DNA from 4 places in the Streptomyces sp. NPDC000594 genome. Region 4 is predicted to be linked to each of the others. Evidence: riboswitches for the same ligand, from Rfam matches in the RefSeq annotation. Region 4 holds a riboswitch; each other region holds the start of a gene.
What was found. A riboswitch is a leader RNA that binds a small molecule or an ion and turns the genes downstream of it on or off. The one in region 4 is predicted to bind cobalamin.
Positions count from the first base shown of each region.

Region 1: it holds a riboswitch for cobalamin, as region 4 does, so the genes downstream of both, ABT354_RS00930 (prenyltransferase/squalene oxidase repeat-containing protein) here and ABT354_RS22300 (ABC transporter substrate-binding protein) in region 4, are expected to answer to the same signal.
Region 2: it holds a riboswitch for cobalamin, as region 4 does, so the genes downstream of both, ABT354_RS23075 (DUF4430 domain-containing protein) here and ABT354_RS22300 (ABC transporter substrate-binding protein) in region 4, are expected to answer to the same signal.
Region 3: it holds a riboswitch for cobalamin, as region 4 does, so the genes downstream of both, metE (5-methyltetrahydropteroyltriglutamate--homocysteine S-methyltransferase) here and ABT354_RS22300 (ABC transporter substrate-binding protein) in region 4, are expected to answer to the same signal.

Region 1 is NZ_JBEPCY010000001.1:291,232-295,546, reverse strand. Features, by position in the region: gene ABT354_RS00930 (prenyltransferase/squalene oxidase repeat-containing protein) at 1-2,316, opposite strand, end outside; cobalamin riboswitch at 2,442-2,562, opposite strand; cobalamin riboswitch at 2,634-2,731, shown strand; gene ABT354_RS00925 (hypothetical protein) at 2,855-4,267, shown strand.
Region 2 is NZ_JBEPCY010000017.1:83,438-87,752, forward strand. Features, by position in the region: gene ABT354_RS23065 (hypothetical protein) at 1-654, shown strand, start outside; gene ABT354_RS23070 (hypothetical protein) at 711-953, opposite strand; gene ABT354_RS23075 (DUF4430 domain-containing protein) at 1,097-1,585, opposite strand; cobalamin riboswitch at 1,713-1,846, opposite strand; gene ABT354_RS23080 (S8 family peptidase) at 1,945-4,315, opposite strand, start outside.
Region 3 is NZ_JBEPCY010000011.1:92,883-97,197, forward strand. Features, by position in the region: gene metE (5-methyltetrahydropteroyltriglutamate--homocysteine S-methyltransferase) at 1-1,339, opposite strand, end outside; cobalamin riboswitch at 1,498-1,719, opposite strand; gene ABT354_RS17755 (GNAT family N-acetyltransferase) at 1,817-2,686, shown strand; gene ABT354_RS17760 (VOC family protein) at 2,779-3,258, shown strand; gene ABT354_RS17765 (amidohydrolase family protein) at 3,371-4,315, opposite strand, start outside.
Region 4 is NZ_JBEPCY010000016.1:83,544-87,858, forward strand. Features, by position in the region: gene ABT354_RS22295 (FecCD family ABC transporter permease) at 1-746, opposite strand, end outside; gene ABT354_RS22300 (ABC transporter substrate-binding protein) at 860-1,858, opposite strand; cobalamin riboswitch at 2,232-2,412, opposite strand; gene ABT354_RS22305 (winged helix-turn-helix transcriptional regulator) at 2,610-2,960, opposite strand; gene ABT354_RS22310 (NAD(P)-dependent oxidoreductase) at 3,020-3,907, shown strand; gene ABT354_RS22315 (lipocalin/fatty-acid binding family protein) at 4,076-4,315, opposite strand, start outside.

The DNA of each region.
Region 1 (4,315 bases), on a different contig from region 4:
CTCGCGGTCGAGGGAGAGCGCCTGGACCGCGAGGGCGGTCGAGTTGACCGAGGTGCCGGCGGCGCCGGGGAAGCCGCCGCCGGTCAGCTGGCGGGAGGCGATCCAGTCGACGGCCCTCCGGACGGCGCCCCGGGCGCGCGGGCCCTCGGCGAGCTCCAGGGCCATGGCGGCGACGGCGGTGGAGTCCACGTCCTCGTCGCCCGTGGACGGGATCAGGCTGGGCCAGGCGCCGGACGGGCGCTGGAGGTCCAGGAGATAGCCGACGGGTTCGGCGGCGGCCGTGGTCTCCCCGGCGCGCAGCTGGGCGATGACCCCGAGGGACTGGCCGAAGACGGCCCGGGTCCAGGTGTAGGCGCCCCGGGCGGCACAGCTGCGGTCCCCGCCGGTGCTCGGTGCCGGGCAGACCGCCTCGTCCAGGGCGGCGATCAGGTCCCGGCCGCCGAAGTCGCGCGGGTCACGGTCCACGGTCTGGGCGAGCAGCGCCGCCTTGCCGAGCTGTCCGCCCAGCGGGCGTTCGGCCCCGGCGCCGGTCCAGTCGTGGAGGGTGCGTCCGGTGCCGTCCTCGCCGCCGTGGTCGAGGAAGTCCACGATGGTCCGCAGATCGTCGCGGCGCTGCCCGGTCGCGGCGAGGGCGAAGGCGCCGTCGACGGTCAGCCCGAAGTCGGCCCGGGTGGTGGGTCCGGTGCCGTAGTAGCGGCCCTGCCGCAGTCGGCTGCGGTCGGTGAGATAGGCGGAGCCCTTCGTGAGGTCGGGCTTCCGGCCGGTGGGCCTGCCCGGCGGCTGGGGGGCGGGGGGCTTGTGGGCGGTCAGCTCCGCCAGGCTGGTGCGGGCGGTGCCGAGCACGGCGGGGACGGTGGCGGCGATGAACGCGTCGGTCGCGCCCTCCTCGAAGCCGAAGCCGCCGTTGGGAAGCTGCTGCCGGGCGAGCCAGGAGACCGCGGCGCGGGCGCGCAGGCCCTGCCCGGTGGCGTACAGGGCCTGGGCCGCGTATCCGGTGGCGTGGACCAGGCCGTTGGTCATGCCGAGGGCGGCGAAGGAGCCGTCCTGGCGCTGGCTCTTCTTGAGGTGGCCCACCGCGCGGGCGACGGCCTCGGTGTGACCGCCCGCCGCGCGGAGCGCCAGGGTGGCGGCTCCGGTGGTGGCCTCGTCGGCGTTGCAACTGCCCCCGGCGGGGGTGAGGGTGGTGTTGAAGCCGCCGTCGCGGCACTGGACGGCGGTGAGCCGGGCGAGGGTGTCGGCGGGCGGGCGGCGGCCGTCGCGGACCAGCGCGAGCACGGCGAGGGCCTGGACCTCGGTCTGTCGGGCGCCCCGGAAGTCGCCCGCGGCGGTGCAGCCGGGCCCGGACCCGGTGCACCGGTGCCGGATCAGATCGCCGGGGAGGTCGTGTCCCCCGAAGTCGGCGGCGTCGGCACCGGTGATCTCGGCGAGCAGCGCGAGCCGGGCGGCGGCCCGGGGGTCGGGCGCGGCGGCCACGCCGTTCGGATAGGCGAACGGGCCTGCGTGGCGGCGCAGATGGGCCGTGAGCCGTTCGAGGACGGGGCCGTATCCACCGGTCGCGGCGAGCGCGAAGGCGGTGTCGGCGGTACGGAGCCGGTCGGGCTCGGTGGTGCCGTCGTGGACCACATGGTCCCGGCCCTGGAGGTTGCCGGTGAGCCAGCTCTCGGCCTTCTTCAACTCGGCGCGGGCGACCGGCGGGTCGGGGACGGGGGTCTCACCGGGTCCGCCGTCGCCGCCCCGGATCTCATCGGGGGTGAAGTCGGGCCGTCCCTTGCCACCGGCGACATCGGTGCCGCCGAAGACCCAGGCGTCGACATCGCCGGGCCTGAGTTCCCGGGTCATGGCGCCGTAGCGGCTGTAGGTCCAGTCGTCGTCGCCCCGGGAGGCGACCCAGTAGGACCAGTAGGCGTCGGGGGTGGGGGTGAGGAGGCAGTCCTCGTCCTGGGGGGTGGGGTACTGGGTGCCGGAGTTCACGGCGGGATGGCCGATACGGCAGAGGAACCCGGCGCCGTCGTGCTGGGTGCCGGTGGTGCGGAAGCCGGTGTCCCGCAGCAGCTCGTAGCCGGTGGTCGGGGTGGTGTCGCAGCCGACGCGGACCGGTCCGCCGAAGACCCCGAAGTCGACGGCGACCCTGGCGCCCCGGGTGGGGGTGCACTCCTCGGCGGCGGTCGCCCCGGGGGGAGCGGACCGGGGCGCGGCGGTGGCGGGCACGGCTCCGGCGGCGGTCGCCAGCAGTGCGGCCATCAGCAGGGAGAGCAGGGTTCGCGCGGGGGCGGTGGCCGCCGCCCGACGGTACGCACGCCGCTGTCCGGTATCCACCCGTGGCCCCCCGTATCGGCCGGGTGGAGACAGGCGTGGCAGCAGGCCACCCGGGCGATGCGCCTCCGGGCGGCCATGATGGACCACGCCGCAGTCCACGACGGCGCTCTTCGTTCCGTTCTCTCTCCGCTCCAGGCAGTCCGGCTCGCCCGCTCGCACGGGCCCACGGTTGCGGGTCAGCGCCGGATTTCGACCGGCTTCCCCTGGTGTGGAGTGTTCTCAACAGCCGGATTGGAACACGGTGTTGAGCGGGGCGTCAAGGCACCCGTCGCCGGGCCTCCCCCGTTCCCGATGCTGGCGGTGATCGCCCAGGTCAGGTAGCGTCCTTCGCTGTCCATGGGGGAATCCGGTGGGAATCCGGGGCTGACGCGCAGCGGTGTGGGACGGCGGGGAGCCGTCCCGAGCCCGAATGCCCATGCGGCAGGCACATCCGTACAGGAAGCCGTACCACGCGTTCCGGACGGCGGACTCCGCGCTCCCCCGTACCGGCACCTGGGCGGGGCGCTGTGGCCGGCGTCCCTCATCCCAGGAGCAGGCCATGTCACGTCCCTCCGTCCGCAGACTCGCCCTGGCCCTTCCGGCGGCCGTCGGCGCGCTCGCGCTGCTGGCGCCGAACGCCACCGCCACCTCCACACCCGCCCAGATCGCCACCTCCACCACCAACGGTGTCGCCTACCTCAAGACCCTTCAGGCGGCGGACGGTTCGTACGCGGGCCCGGGGCTCTCCGGCGAGTGGGCCTTCAGCGCCTTCGCCGCCGCGGGCACCGCCGTCGCCGATGTGGCGCCCGGGGGCGACACCACGAAGAACGCCCGTACCGTCTACCGCAATCTGCTCTCCTCCGCGGGCTGGCCCGCCTCCCCCACCCCGCCGGTCACCGAGTTCGAGCGGGCCACCCTCAACGCGTACGCGGCGGGCATCGACCCGGCCCGGGTGTCGGCCTCGCGCAATCTGATCGCGCACATCTACAGCTACTGGCAGACCGCCGAGACCGGCTACTTCGGCCCCTCGGCCTCGTACAACGGCACGGTCTTCGCCGCGCTGGCGCTCGCCGGGGCGCGGACCCAGACCGGTGCGCAGCGGGTGCCCGCCGCGGTGCTGAACCGCGCGGTGACCCGGATCCGGGCCAATCAGCACAACGACGGCGGGTGGAACTACAGCAAGGCCGAGGGCAATCCGGCCCAGCTGGCGGCCCCCAGTGACATCGATATGACGGGGGCGTCGATGGCGGCGCTCTGCGCGGCGGGGGTGCCGAACACCGACCCGGACGTGGTGGCGGCGCGGACCTTCCTCAGTGACAAGCTGCTGGAGCCGTCGGGTGCCTTCGACGCGATGTACGGGCCCAACTCCAGCTCCAACGGCTGGGCGGTGTCGGGGCTGAACGCCTGTGGCATCAACCCGCAGACCGGCCCCTTCCTCACCGGGATGAACAAGACGCCCATCGACTATCTGATCGGGCTCCAGTTCTCGCCGGCCGGGGGCTTCCGCTACCAGGCGGGGGACGCCTCCCCCTCCTCGTACTCCTCGATCGACGCGCTGCGCGCGGTGGCGGGCGGGGGCTTCACCTCGGCGCCTCCGCAGCCGGTGACGGCGGGTCAGCCCAGGTGGGTGGCGCAGGGGTCGTTCACGGCGGGCACGGCGACCCGGCTGGCGCTGAGCGTGGACACCGGTACGGGCGCCCCGAAGGTGTGCTCGGTCTCCTTCACGCCCACCGGGTCGACCACCACCCTGGGGACGGTGCTGGACGCGGCGGGCGGCGGGGCGACCCCGGCGGGCTGTGTCACGGGTCTGCTGCCGGCCTCCGGATCGGGGACGGTCACCTCGGTGAACGGGGTGGCCAACAGCGGTACGAGCACCTGGAAGGTGAGTGTCGACGGCTCCGCGCTCGCGGGTGCCGCCCGTAACAAGGTGATCGGGGTCGGGGACACCATCGCCCTGCGTTACGGCGTCTGACCTCGGGCGGGAGCACGGCCGGGCCTGATCGGGCCCGACCGGGCCCGT
Region 2 (4,315 bases), on a different contig from region 4:
CAGCACGGCGGCACCCTGCTCTACTGGAGCTGCGCCTCCCGGGACGCGGCCGGGGTACGTGACCTGGCGACCGGGCACACCTATCCCGCACCGGCCTCCGGCGCCCTCCTGGGCGACCGCTTCCTGGCCCACCGCGACCCCTCCGGGGAGCTGCGCCTCACCGCCCTGAGGACCGGCGGGGGTACGGCCGACCTGGGTACCGTCACCGGTCTGAAGCAGCGGCCCGGGGGCGGCGACGGGCGCGGCACCACCTGGACCCTCGACCCGGGCGCGGCCAAGCTCGCCTGGGTCGGCACGGACGACACCATCCATGTCAGCGCGGTCCAGCACGCGGTCTCCCCGCTGCGCGTCGCCCGCACCGCCGCGCCGCGCACCTTTGCGCGGAACGGCACCGGCGAGTGGGCCGCCGCCTGGTGGCTCTCCAGGCCGGCGGCGTCCTGGCGGGTGACGCTCACCCACCGCGCGACCGGTGGGACCGTCCGCACCTGGACGGGCGGGAAGACCCTCAGCGCGGTACGGGTCGACTGGGACGGCACCTCCGGCACGGGCACCCCGGTGGCGACCGGCGCCTACACCTGGCGGCTGACCGCCGGCCCGGCGGACGGCTCGGGCCCGGAGACGACGGCCACCGGTGTCGTACGGGTCCGGCCCTGACCACGACCCGCGAGGAACCGGCCCCTTCCCGGACCACCGGGGAAGGGGCCGACCCGCTACTTCAAGCCGTACAGGGTGTACGGCGGATAGGTGTCACATCTGAAGTCGAGGATCAGCCAGATGTTGACCAGATGGGTGCCCGTCGCCACACAGCTCGCGTACGACGGGTGCGTACCCATGGAAACCCAGGCGGTGGCCCCCGAGGGGGCCGGTCGTGGCGCGGCCTGCGCGGCCAGCGCTCCGGCACTCATCAGCGAAACGGCCACGCCGACGGTGGCGAACACCGTACGTAGGGACATGACGAGGGGCCTCCTTCTGCTCACCGGGCACCACCGGCGCCGACGCGCCGGTGGCCGGCCTGAAGCTTCCCGTCAGCCTTCGCCCCGTTCAACAGGACGTGCACATTCCTGTTGAACGGGGCTCCGCGACCCGGAGCCCGGCCTCAGAAGGAGGTCCAGGTGAAGGAGACCCGGTCGCCCGTGTTCAGCTTGAACTGGCAGCCGCCGACCGGGGTGGGGGTGCCGTTGACCGCGATGCTCCAGTAGGCGCTGCCACCGCCGCTGACGTTCTTTATGGTGTCGACGGAGAAGTCGTCGAACGCGGCGTACCAGGTGCCGTCCCAGGTGAAGTGGTGCTTACGGGCCGCGTCGTCCAGGGCGGCGGTCGGCGTGGGCACCTTCGAGAGGTGGGCGCCGTTGTTGGTGCCGTCGCACCGGTGGGTCCCGCCGCTCGCGGTGGTCACCTCGTGGCCCTTGGTCCTGATCTTCCCCTGGAACAGCGCCCCGTTCGGGCCCTGCACGGTGAGCCGGACCGTGACCGGTGCGTTGGTGTTCGGCGTGGCCTGCGCGGTGGGCGCGGCGGCGAGACCGGTGAGGGCGAGGCTCAGGGCGGCCGTGGTGACAGCGGCGCGGCGGGTCGTGCTGAGGAGCATGGAGTGCCTTTCTGACCGGACCGGGTCCGGCGGGGCACGGCCCTGACGGGCGGCCCGCACCGTCCGCCCCGGGGCGGACACGCACGGAGCGCACAGGGCTGTCGCACCGCAGACCGTGGCAGTGGAAGCGTGGGCATGCCATGCGACGGGCATCCCGACTCGCGGCACGCGCCGCACACGGTTGCAGGTCAGCGCCGGAATCCCACCGGCTTCCCCCGTTCGCACAGCCATTCGGTTGTGGCCCGGTGGTGGCCGGGCAGACGCATCGTACGGTCGAATACCCGCCACGCCAAGGGGTGTTGGCCATCGGGCCCCGGCGGGAGCGGCGCGAACCGCTCCCACCGGGGCCGCAGGGGTGCCTACCTGCCGTGGTAGGCGTTGTGGACGGTGATGGTGCTCCGGTTGTCCCGGGTGTCCACGATCTGCGCGCGGAACGAGACCGCCTTGCCCTTGGCCGGGCTGGTGACCGTGATCGCGCCCTGGCTGACCGGCACCTTCTTCCAGGTGGTGCCGTCATGGGAGACGGAGACGGTCAGGGACTTCAAGCCCTTGCCCGCCGCCGGGCCCTCGACGGTGACCGGGACGGTGAGCCGCTTGCCCGCCGGGGTGGTGTTGTCGAGCGCCAGCTTCGGCGAGAAGCGGACCGAGGAGACCGGCAGTTCGGCCACCGTCCCCCGGGCCGGCCGCTCCGACCGGAAGGTCCAGCCGGCGTCGATCCGGCTCGCCACCCGGGACACCTTCTTGTCCCGTACCGCCGAGGCCGTCAGGGTGTACTCGGCCGGCTCCGCACCGACGGTGAAGGTCTCCCCGCGGAGGAAGTCGACCTCGCCGACGCCGGTGGTCCCCCGGTACAGGGCGGCCTTCGCCGAAGAGGCGACCGAGTGCGTCGCATGCCCCCTGCCGTCGGTGAAGAACGCCAGGTCCAGATGGATGCGGTTGCCCTCGCGGAAGACACCGCTGCGGCCCTTGCGCACCCAGGGCGTATGGACCCCCGTACCCAGGGTCTCGGTGAAGGTCGCCCCCGCACGGAAGGCCCTGCTCGCGGTCTGGCCCCAGATCTCCTCGCTCCCGGGGTCGTGTCCCTTGTCCGAGGACTGGACGCTGGCGAACGACCAGGTCGCCCCCGGGTCCGACGCGAGCAGCAGATTCCAGGTACCCGGCAGGGCCCGGAAGGGGCCGAGGAGACGGGAGCTGTTGCCACCGACCTCGGCCACCGTGCTGACCTCGCCGTACTTGCCCTTCACCGAGGAGGCCAGGACCGCCTTCACCGTGGCGAAGTCACCGGCCTTGTACTTCTTGGTGTAGCCGGTGGAGTACTTCCGCACCGGGCCGCCGCCCGCCGTGGCGTACTCCTTCGAGCCGACCGGCTTCCACCGTGTGGCCCAGGTCTCGGCGAACGTGCCGGGCGCGGCCTGAGCCCCCACATGACCGGTGCGCACCTGGTGCAGCGAGTCGAAGAAGATACTGCTGGAGTCCCGCTGGGCGCCCTTGCCCACCACATAGCCCAGCTCCGCGCGGCTCAGCTTGGCCTTCTTGTCCGGCACGGTGATGGAGACCGGCTTGGCCCGACGGGCGTCGACGGTGACGGTGGTGTCCTTGGTCAGCGACACCCTCGGGGCGGTGAGCAGGTCATAGCCCTTGGCGTAGTCCTTGCCGTCCACGGGACCCGCCGCGCTGAGGACATAGTCGCCCCTGACGAGCCGGACCGTGACGCTGCTCCCCTCGTCGTCCAGCATGTGGGTCCCGCCGCCGTCCGCGAAGAGGGCGTGGAGGAGCGAGGACATGTTCTTGGTGGGCTTGCCGTCCCGTCCGATGTACTTGACGGTGAGGTCGTACTGCTCCCGCTCCCGGTCCACCCCCGCGACGGTGCGCACGGTCTGTCCGCCGCCGGTCGCCACGACCGTGGCCGTGTAGTAGCCGTCGGTCTTCCCTCCGACGCGGGTGTCCGCCGACAGATCGACGGAGGCGGTGCCACCGGCGGGAACGGTCACCCGCTGGGCGCTCAGGGTGAAGAAGCCCGCCGGGGCGGAAGTGCCCCGGGGACCCTGCCCGGTGACCTTCAGATCGAGGGTGACCTCCGTGCCGCCCAGGTTGCGATAGGTGAGCCGCCGGGTTTCGGGGGTGTCGTCCTGATGGGGCCAGCTCTGCCGGGCGAAGCCGATCGACGCCGGCTCGGCGACCAGGTTCTGCCCGAGCGCCCGGTCCACGGCGACCCGTCCGGTGCCCTGCTCGACCGCACCCAGCCCGAGATCCCGGGCGGAGGCCACCAGGGCGGCCTTCAGCCGCTCACCCTTCCAGCCGGGGTGCCGCTGCTTCAGCAGCGCCGCCGCGCCCGCCACATGAGGGCTCGCCATGGAGGTGCCGGAGAGGGTGGTGTATCCGGCGGGGGACTGCGGGTCGGTCTCGGTCCCCGCCGCTGCCGCGGCCGTGATGTCCATTCCCGGAGCGGCGACATCCGGTTTGATCAGCCCTGCGGCGGTCGGTCCCCGGCTGGAGAACGGGGCGGTCCCGCCCTCGTCGTCCACGGCACCGACGCTCAGCGCCCGCTCCACGCTCGCGGGGGAGTTGACGGACGCGCCGGCCGGGCCGTCGTTGCCCGCCGCGACGGCGAAGAGCACCCCCGTATCGCGGGCCACCTTGTCGACATGGGCCTCCACCGGGTCGGTTCCCGGGGAGTCCGGGGCGCCGAGGCTCATATTGATGACATCGGCGCCCTGGGCGACGGCCCAG
Region 3 (4,315 bases), on a different contig from region 4:
CGATGGTGGTGGTGGGCAGCTGCGGCAGCCCGAGGCGGGTGCGCTGGGCGACGGTCCGCTCGCCGTAGGGCTGGGAGCGGCGGCCGTCCGCGTCGGTGATCGCCCCGGTACGGGCCCGGACGGCCGGGTCGCGGGTGATCGGGGAGGCCGCGCGGGAGGCGAGCGCGGCCCGGTTGGCGGAGAGTTCGCCCCGGATGGCGTCGGTGCCCTGGGCGAGGCCCTTGGCCAGGGTGACGATCTCGGCGGTCTTCTGCCGGGCGAAGGCGAGCCAGCGCAGGATCTGCGGGTCGATGTCGCGTTCGGCGGCGGCGTCGATCGGGACATGCAGCAGCGAGCAGGAGGCGGCCACATCGACCCGGTCCGCGAGCCCCAGCAGGGTGCCGAGGGTGGCGAGAGACTTCTCCAGGTCGTTGACCCAGATATTGCGGCCGTTGACGACTCCGGCGACCAGCCGCTTGCCGGGCAGCCCGCCGACGGCGGCCAGCTTCTCCAGGTTGGCGGCGGCGGCCTCGGTGAAGTCGAGGGCGAGACCCTCGACGGGTGCCTTGGCGAGGACCGGCAGGGCCTCGCCCAGCTGGTCGAAGTAGGAGGCGACCAGCAGCCGCGGACGGTCCGTGAGGGCGCCGAGATCACGGTAGGCGCGGGCGGCGGCGTTCAGCTCCGCCGGGGTGCGGTCCTGCACCAGGGCGGGCTCGTCCAGCTGGACCCATGCGGCACCGGCGGCCCGGAGATCGGCGAGGACGGCCCCGTACACCGGCAGCAGACGGTCCAGCAGGGTCAGCGGGTCGAAGTCGGCGGCCACCCCGGGGGCGGGCTTGGCCAGCAGCAGATAGGTGACCGGGCCGACCAGCACCGGCCGCGGGGTCAGCCCGAGCGCCAGGGCCTCGGTCACCGCCGCGACCTGCTGGGTGGAGTCGGCGGTGAAGACCGTGTCCGGGCCCAGCTCCGGCACCAGATAGTGGTAGTTGGTGTCGAACCACTTGGTCATCTCCAGCGGCGCCACGTCCTGGGTGCCGCGGGCCATCGCGAAGTAGCCGTCGAGGGCGTCGGCGGCGACGGCCGCCCGGTGCCGCTCGGGGATCGCGCCGACCATGACGGTGGTGTCCAGCACATGGTCGTAGTACGAGAAGTCGCCGGTGGGCACCTCGTGGACGCCGGCCCCGGCGAGGTCGCGCCAGGTGGCGGCGCGCAGTTCGGCGGCGGTGGCCCGGAGGGCGTCGGCGGTGACCCGGCCCTTCCAGTAGCCCTCGATTGCCTTCTTCAGCTCCCGGTTCGGGCCCTGACGGGGGTAGCCGTACACGGTGGCCTGTGCTGCCGCGGCTGCGGACTTCGGTGTCACGGAGATCTCCTTCGCGAGATGAATCCCTGAGATCCCGGGGACGGGACGAGAGCGCGAAGGGGTGACGGACCGGACGGGCCCGTGTGCGATGGCACGGTCCTCCGTCTGGTGTCGCCGACCCGCCCTCGAGGTCACCGGGATATCCGCGCGCGGAATCGTCCGCGTGCGGGCAACGGGCAGGTCTTCGGACTCGCGGGCACATCCACCGGGGACCGGCGGACACCTACTGGCCGTCGCTTCCCAGATCCCTGTGGACCCAGTGCGTATGACGGCGGTCGTTCCCACTCACCGCTGCGGGGCAGTCCCGGATTCCCACCAGGTTCCCTCTTACGACGCAGCCCGTCTGGCGGACGGGGCGAACCAGCTGCACCGGTCAGCTTACGGTGCCGTTTCCCCCAGCGGGGAGCCATGTCCAGAATGCGGATGATGTCCTGTGGGGGAACCGCCGGGTCGGGACCGTGCTGCTTGGATGGGCCCATGAGATGGGATCATGAAACCGGTGCGGCCCTCCTGGTCGAGCTGGAGAACTACTACGACACGGTGCCCCGTTCCAACGCGCGGGCCGAGGAGCTGGGACCGCTCACCCTCTTCGTCCGGGAGGGCGCGGGCTGGCCCTACTACGCCCGGCCCACGCTCACCGGCCCCGGCTCGGTGACGGCTGACGTGGTGGCGGTCGGCGCGGTGACGGCCGACGCGGTGGCCCGGGTCCGGGCCCGCCAGCGGGAACTCGGCGTTCCGGAGAGCTTCGAATGGGTCGCCGAGACCACCCCCGCCCTGCGCGCCGCCGCCGAGGAGGCCGGACTCACCGTACGGGAGCACCCGTTGATGGTCCTCGACCCGGACCGGGCGCCGGCCGGGGTACCGGAGACCGGCGACGGTGTACGGGTACGGATCCTGGAGCCCGGCGACCCGGCGCTGCCGAGCGCCCTGGCCGTACCGCACCTGGCCTTCGCCGAGCCGGGGACCGCGACCGGCCCGGCGGGCCCGCCCGAGCTGGCGGCCGCGGTCCGGCGGGCGGCGGCCGACGGTACGACGGCCGCCATGGAGGAGCGGATGCGCGCCGGACGGGTCCGGATCGCCGCCGCCGTCACCCCCGAGGGGCTGGCCCTCTGCTCCGGACAGCACCAGCCGGTCGGGCCGGTCACCGAGGTCGTCGGCGTGGGCACCCTGCCCTCGGCCCGCCGCCGGGGCCTCGGGGCCGCCGTCACCGCCGCCCTCGCGGCCGACGCCCGCGCCCGGGGCGCGCACACCGTCTTCCTCTCCGCGGGCGACGAGGAGATCGCCCGTCTCTACGCCCGCCTCGGCTTCCGGCGGGTCGGCACCGCGCTGATCGCCGAAGCGGATTGACTGACCGGGGCCGATGAGTTCCGGCGCCCCGGACGGTCGGAGAAGAGAGGGGCCGAAGGGGTTCGGCCCCCAGGACACCAGGAGTGTGCGTGATGCCGCGGATCATCCCCAACCTGTGGTTCGACACCCAGAGCCAGGAGGCCGCCGCGTTCTACTGCGCGGTCTTCCCCCGTTCGAGGATCACCCGGGTCACCCACTACGGCGAGGCCGGACCCCGCCCGGCGGGCCTGGTCCTCACCGTCGAGTTCGAACTGGACGGACAGCCGTACACCGCGATCAACGGCGGCCCGGAGTTCACCTTCACCGAGGCCGTCTCGCTCCAGATCGACTGCTCCGGCCAGGCCGAGGTCGACCACTACTGGGAGCGGCTGACCGCCGACGGCGGCCAGGAGGGGCCGTGCGGCTGGCTCAAGGACAAGTACGGGCTGTCCTGGCAGGTCGTCCCCCGGGAGCTGGAGGAGCTGCTCCACGACCCCGACCCGGCCCGTGCCGACCGGGCCATGCGGGCGATGCTCACGATGGGAAAGCTGGAGGTGGCCGCGCTCCGGGCGGCGGCCGACGGCGACGGCTGAACCGCGCCCCGTACCGTACCCCCGCCGCCCATGGATCCGGGCGGCGGGGACCACGGCACGGTACGGGGTACCGGGCACGGGGTACGGCGTACGGGGGGTACGGGGGTACGGCTCACCCCTCCGCGCGGTGCCCGTCGCAGCAGCCGTCCCGGAGCATCTGGTCCACCACCGCGCCCCAGCCGCCCTCCGGCGCCCGGTGCCGGGGAGCGGGACGGGTGAACGCCTCCTCCAGCGCCCTCCGTTCGTACAGTCGGCCGCCCCGTACGGCCCCCCGGATCCGGATCAGTGTGTCGAAGTCCTCGAACGGATCACCGTCCACCAGGGTCAGATCGGCCAGCTTGCCCGGCTCCACCGTGCCGAGCCGGTCGGCGACCCCGAAGGCCCGCGCGGGGGCGGTGGTCACGGTGGTCAGGATCTCCGCCGCGGAGAGTCCGTACCGGTGCAGCGCCCGCATCCCCATATGCAGATGGAGCCCTCCCGCGGTGAGCGGCGCGTCGGTCCCCAGCAGCACCCGCCCGCCCTCGCGCAGCACCCGCCGGTAGACACCGACCTCGCGCTCCAGCACCGCCAGCTCCTGCGGCGACGGCGGGCGGGCGGCGAGGGCGTCGACGGTCGCGATGTCCCACGGCGGCATGATCGACCGTACCCGCGCGTCGTCCGCCACCGAGGGATCCGCCCCCACCAGCGGTGTCGCCGTGAACGGTGTGGCGATCAGATCGAAGCCGCCCCGGGTGTAGACCTCCCGGGTGTCCTGGTGGGTATGGGTCCCGGCGGTCGCCCCATGGCCGTACTCGGCCCGCTCCGTCGCCAGCAGATGGGTGGTCATGTCCTGGCCGCACTGCACCCCCTGGGAGCAGAGATGGCCACCGCTGGGCACCCCCAGACGGTCATGGGCGTACCGGACCGCCTCCTCCATCAGCCCGTACGGCGCCCGCACATAGGTCTTGACGAAGTCCCAGTCCAGCTCCGCCGCGCGGGCCAGCGAACGGGCGAAACCGGCGCGGGTGCGGTGCGCCCTGCCCATGCTGTAGCCGACCCGGGAGCCGTCCAGCAGCTC
Region 4 (4,315 bases):
TGCACATCGAGGCCGAGTGCCATGGCCGCCTCCTCGCCCGCGAGCAGGAGGTTGAGCGGGCGGCAGACGCCGAGGAGGACCACCGTGCCGAGGAGGACGGCGCCGACGGGGATCCACACCACCGTCCAGGTGGTGCCGGCCAGTCCGCCGAGCATCCAGCGCAGTGCCGACTGGGTCTTGTGCGGGTCGCTGGAGGTGACGACGAGGAAGCCGGCGAGGGCGGAGAGCACCTCGGCCGTGGCGACGCCCGCGAGCACCAGCCGTACGGTGGTCATCCGCCCGCCCGACCGGGCCAGGAACCAGACGGCGACCAGGGCGGCGAGCGCGCCGAGGAAGGCGGCGACCGGCAGCGAGAAGATCCCGAACACGGTGACGTTGAAGACGACGACCAGTACCGCGCCGACGGAGGCACCGGACGACACCCCGAGCAGCATGGGGTCGGCGAGGGGGTTGCGCACCAGGGCCTGGAGCGCCATGCCGGAGACGGCCAGGCCCGCGCCCACGACCCCGGAGAGCAGGACCCGGGGGAGCCGGACGTCGATGACGATCGTCTCGCGGACCGGTGTCCAGGTCGGCTCGGCGAGTGCGGGATGCACCTGGTGCAGCAGGATGCCCCAGACCTGGTCGGCGGGGACGGCGATGGATCCGGCCGCGATCCCGGCGGTGACGGCGGCGGCGAGCAGGGCGGCCAGCAGGGCGAGTACGAGCGGGTAGGGGATCCCGGGGCGGCGGACGGTGGCGGGCAGCGGCGGCCGAGGGCTCCCCGGGTTTCCGGGGCGGGCTGTCTCCTTCGCCCGGGGCGCGCCGGTGGCGTCGGTCGCGTCAGCCGCGTCGGTCGCGCCCGTCGCGTCGGCGGCGGTCACCGGAAGCGGTCCGGGTGGAGCTGCCGGGCCAGGGCCTCCACACCGGACGGCACCCGCACCCCGAGCACCGTGGACGACAGCGGCAGCACGGCGAAGCGCTCGTCCTCGATGGCGGGAACGTCCTTCAGCGCCGGGTTCGCGAGGAGTGCTCTCTTCTTGTCCTCGACCGGCTGGTCACCGTAGTCATAGATGACGATCACCTCGGGCGCGCGCTCGGCGACCTGCTCGAACGACACATCGCCGAAGGCCTTGTCGAGGTCGGCGAAGAGGTTCACCCCGCCGGCCCGCTCGATCATCTCGTTGCCGACGCCCGCGCCGCCCGCGGTGAAGGCGGTCTTGTCGCCGCTGTCGTAGACGAAGACCTTCACCGGGGTGGTACCGGCGAGCCGTTCCCCGACCCGGTCCAGGGTGGTGCGGAGCTTCTTGAGCTGCCGCTCCGCGCGCTCCGGCACGCCGAAGATCTTCGCCACATTCCGGATCTCCCGATCCATCGTGGCCATCGTCACCGGTCCGGACGGGCACTCCTCGATGTTCAGATAGGAGTCGATGCCCGCCTTGGCGAGAGCGGCGCGGCCACGCCCCGACTGTCCGTCGAAGGTGTCCGCGAAACCGCCGTAGGCGAAGTCCGGTTCGGCGGCCAGCAGCCCCTCGAACGAGGGGTACTCCTTCGCCAGGACCTCGATCCCGTCGTAAGCCTCCCGGTACTCGGGGAGGATCCTGTCATCGAGATAGGCGGTGCCCACCATCGACTTCTCCAGCCCCAGGGCCAGCATGACCTCGGTCGCATGCTGGTTCAGCGTCACCGAGCGCCGCGGGGGACGCTGATAGGTCGTCTTCACCCCGCAGTTGGTCAGGGTGACCGGGAACCCCTCGGCGGCGGAGTCCGCCGGCGGGGCGCCGTCCCGGGCGGCCGGGGCCGTACCGCCGCAGCCGGATAAGAAGAAGAGGGCCGCGGCCAGGGCCGACAGCAGGGATATCGGGCGCTTGTCCCTCATGTGCGCGGATCCTCTCGCCACAGGATGGTCCTGAACAGTCCGGAAACAGGTCCGGAAACGGGTCCGGGGACCCGCCGGAAACCGGAGGCTCGTCAGAAGGAGTGCGTCAGCTGCCGGGGAGAGGGTGGACAGCCGTGGGCGGGCCCGCCGCCGGGGAACGGCCGGTGCGCCACCCACCCTGGCGGGGTCACGGCACGGCACAGCACGGACCGGCACACCTCGCTGCGGCACACCACGGACCGGCACGCCTCGCTGCGGCACACCACGGACCGGCACGGCACGGACCGGCACGGCGTCGAATCGGCGGACAGCGTCCTTCCGGGCACCACGACAAGCCCTCCTCTCCGGGGAAATCCGCCCCAGTTCCTTCGAGGAGGCGACCGCGTGAGTCTCCTGGCTCTCGGGTCAGTGCTCGTCCCGGCCTTCCCACCCGCGGGGGGCAGTGGTCTGTTCGGGATCCGCTCGCCGATCACAGTGGCGGGACCGCACCGGATTCACACCGGCTTCCTCGTTCCGCCGTCGCCTTTCCGCAGGACAGCATGGCAGAAAACCAACCACGCCATAAGCCTGCGTCGGGACTCACCGGACGGCCCGGCGACACCCTTCGCCCGGCGGGCGCGGACCGTACCCACTTTTTTGTGGGTACTGGGCAAGGGCACCGCACGGGGCGAGACTTGAGGTGCGCGGCAAGGAGCCGCCGGAGCGGACCGGAGCGGTCGGCACCGATCAGCGATACGGAGGTGTATACGGGTCAGGAGGCCGCACGGGCCTCCGTGAGCCGCTCCAGCCGGAGGTAGCCCCAGTCGGCGAGAGGGGCCAGTGCCTCGGCGAGTTCCCGCCCGTGGCCGGTGAGGGAGTAGACCGTCTTCGGGGGCAGCACATCGTGCACCTCCCGGTGCACCAGACCATCCGTCTCCATCTCCCTGAGCTGCTGGGTCAGCACCTTCTCGCTGATACCCGGCATCCGCCGCCGCAACTCCGCCGGGCGGTGCGGGCCGGCCTCCAGCGCCCACAGAAGCCCGGTCTTCCACTTGCCGTCGATCACCGCGATGGCCGCGGTCACCCCGCAGACCTCGGTGTCCTGTGCCCGACCGCGTGTCATAACCCACCCCAATTCACCGGCTCCCAGCAGCCGTCGGCCTTCCCGAGGAAACGAGAATCATGTCTGCGCACCCCGTACCCTCCGACGTTACCGTGCTCGGCCTGGGGCCGATGGGCCGTGCCCTGGCTGGCGCCTTCCTGGACGCCGGCCTGCGGACCACCGTCTGGAACCGGACACCGGGCCGCGACCGGGAACTGGTCGAACGCGGCGCGCTCAGCGCGCCCACGGCGGCGGAGGCCGTCGCCGCGAGCGGGCTGATCGTCGTCTGCGTGGTGAACTACGACGCGGTGGACGCCATCCTGCGGCCCGAGCGGGTCGCCGGCGCGCTCCACGGGCGTACGGTCGTGAATCTGACCGCCGACACCCCGGACCGGGCCCGCGCTCTGGCCGCATGGGCCGGCGAGCACGGCATCCGCTATCTGGACGGCGCGATCATGACGCCGACCACCACGATCGGCACCCCCGACGCGGTCTTCCTCTACTCCGGCCCCGAGGAGCTGCGCCGCGAGCACCGGCCCGTACTGGACACCCTCGGCGGCACCCACACCCACCTCGGCGAGGACATCGGCCGGGCGGCGGCGTACGACATCGCCCTGCTCGACATCTTCTGGACCGCGATGGCGGGGTACGCGCACGCCCTGGCGGTGGCGAAGGCCGAGGGCATCACCGCCCGGGAACTGGCGCCCTTCACCCAGGGCATCGGCGCGATCCTGTCGCCGACCTTCCAGGAACTCGCGGAGGACGTGGACAGCGGCACCTACTCGGGCGAGGAGAACCCGATCACCTCGTCCGCGTCGTCCATGGCCCATATCGTCCACACCTCCGAGGCCCATGGAATCGACGCGGGCGTGATGCGCGCGGCCGAGGGCTGGGCCCGCCGCGCCATCGGCCTGGGGCACGGCGGGGACGGGTTCATCCGGATCGCCGAAGTCCTCGGCCGCCACTGAGCCGAAGGGGCCTATCGCCCCCGCTGGGGCACCAGCGATCCCCGCGTCTTCGTCAGCCGTCGAAGCGATGGGCTCCCCTTCCCCGGTCACCGCTTGGACAACGACCGCAGAAACGCCGACGCCCCCGGTCCGGGGGCGTCGGCGTTTCTGCGGTGCGCGAAGGGTTTCTCAGAGGCGCTTGAACACGCGGGTGGCCGTTATGCCTTTGGCGGCATAGGTGACGGTCATCCCGGTCGGGCTGTAGTCCCTGATCACCTGGCTCTGGTCGCCCCCGATCTTCTGGATCTGGATCAGCTTGTCCCCGTCCCGGACGAACACCGACTTCGCGGTGCGTCCGTCCTCCGTCACCTGGTCGAAGGGCTCGCCGAGAGTGAACGACACCTTCCAGGCCTTGAGCTGAGTCGTGTG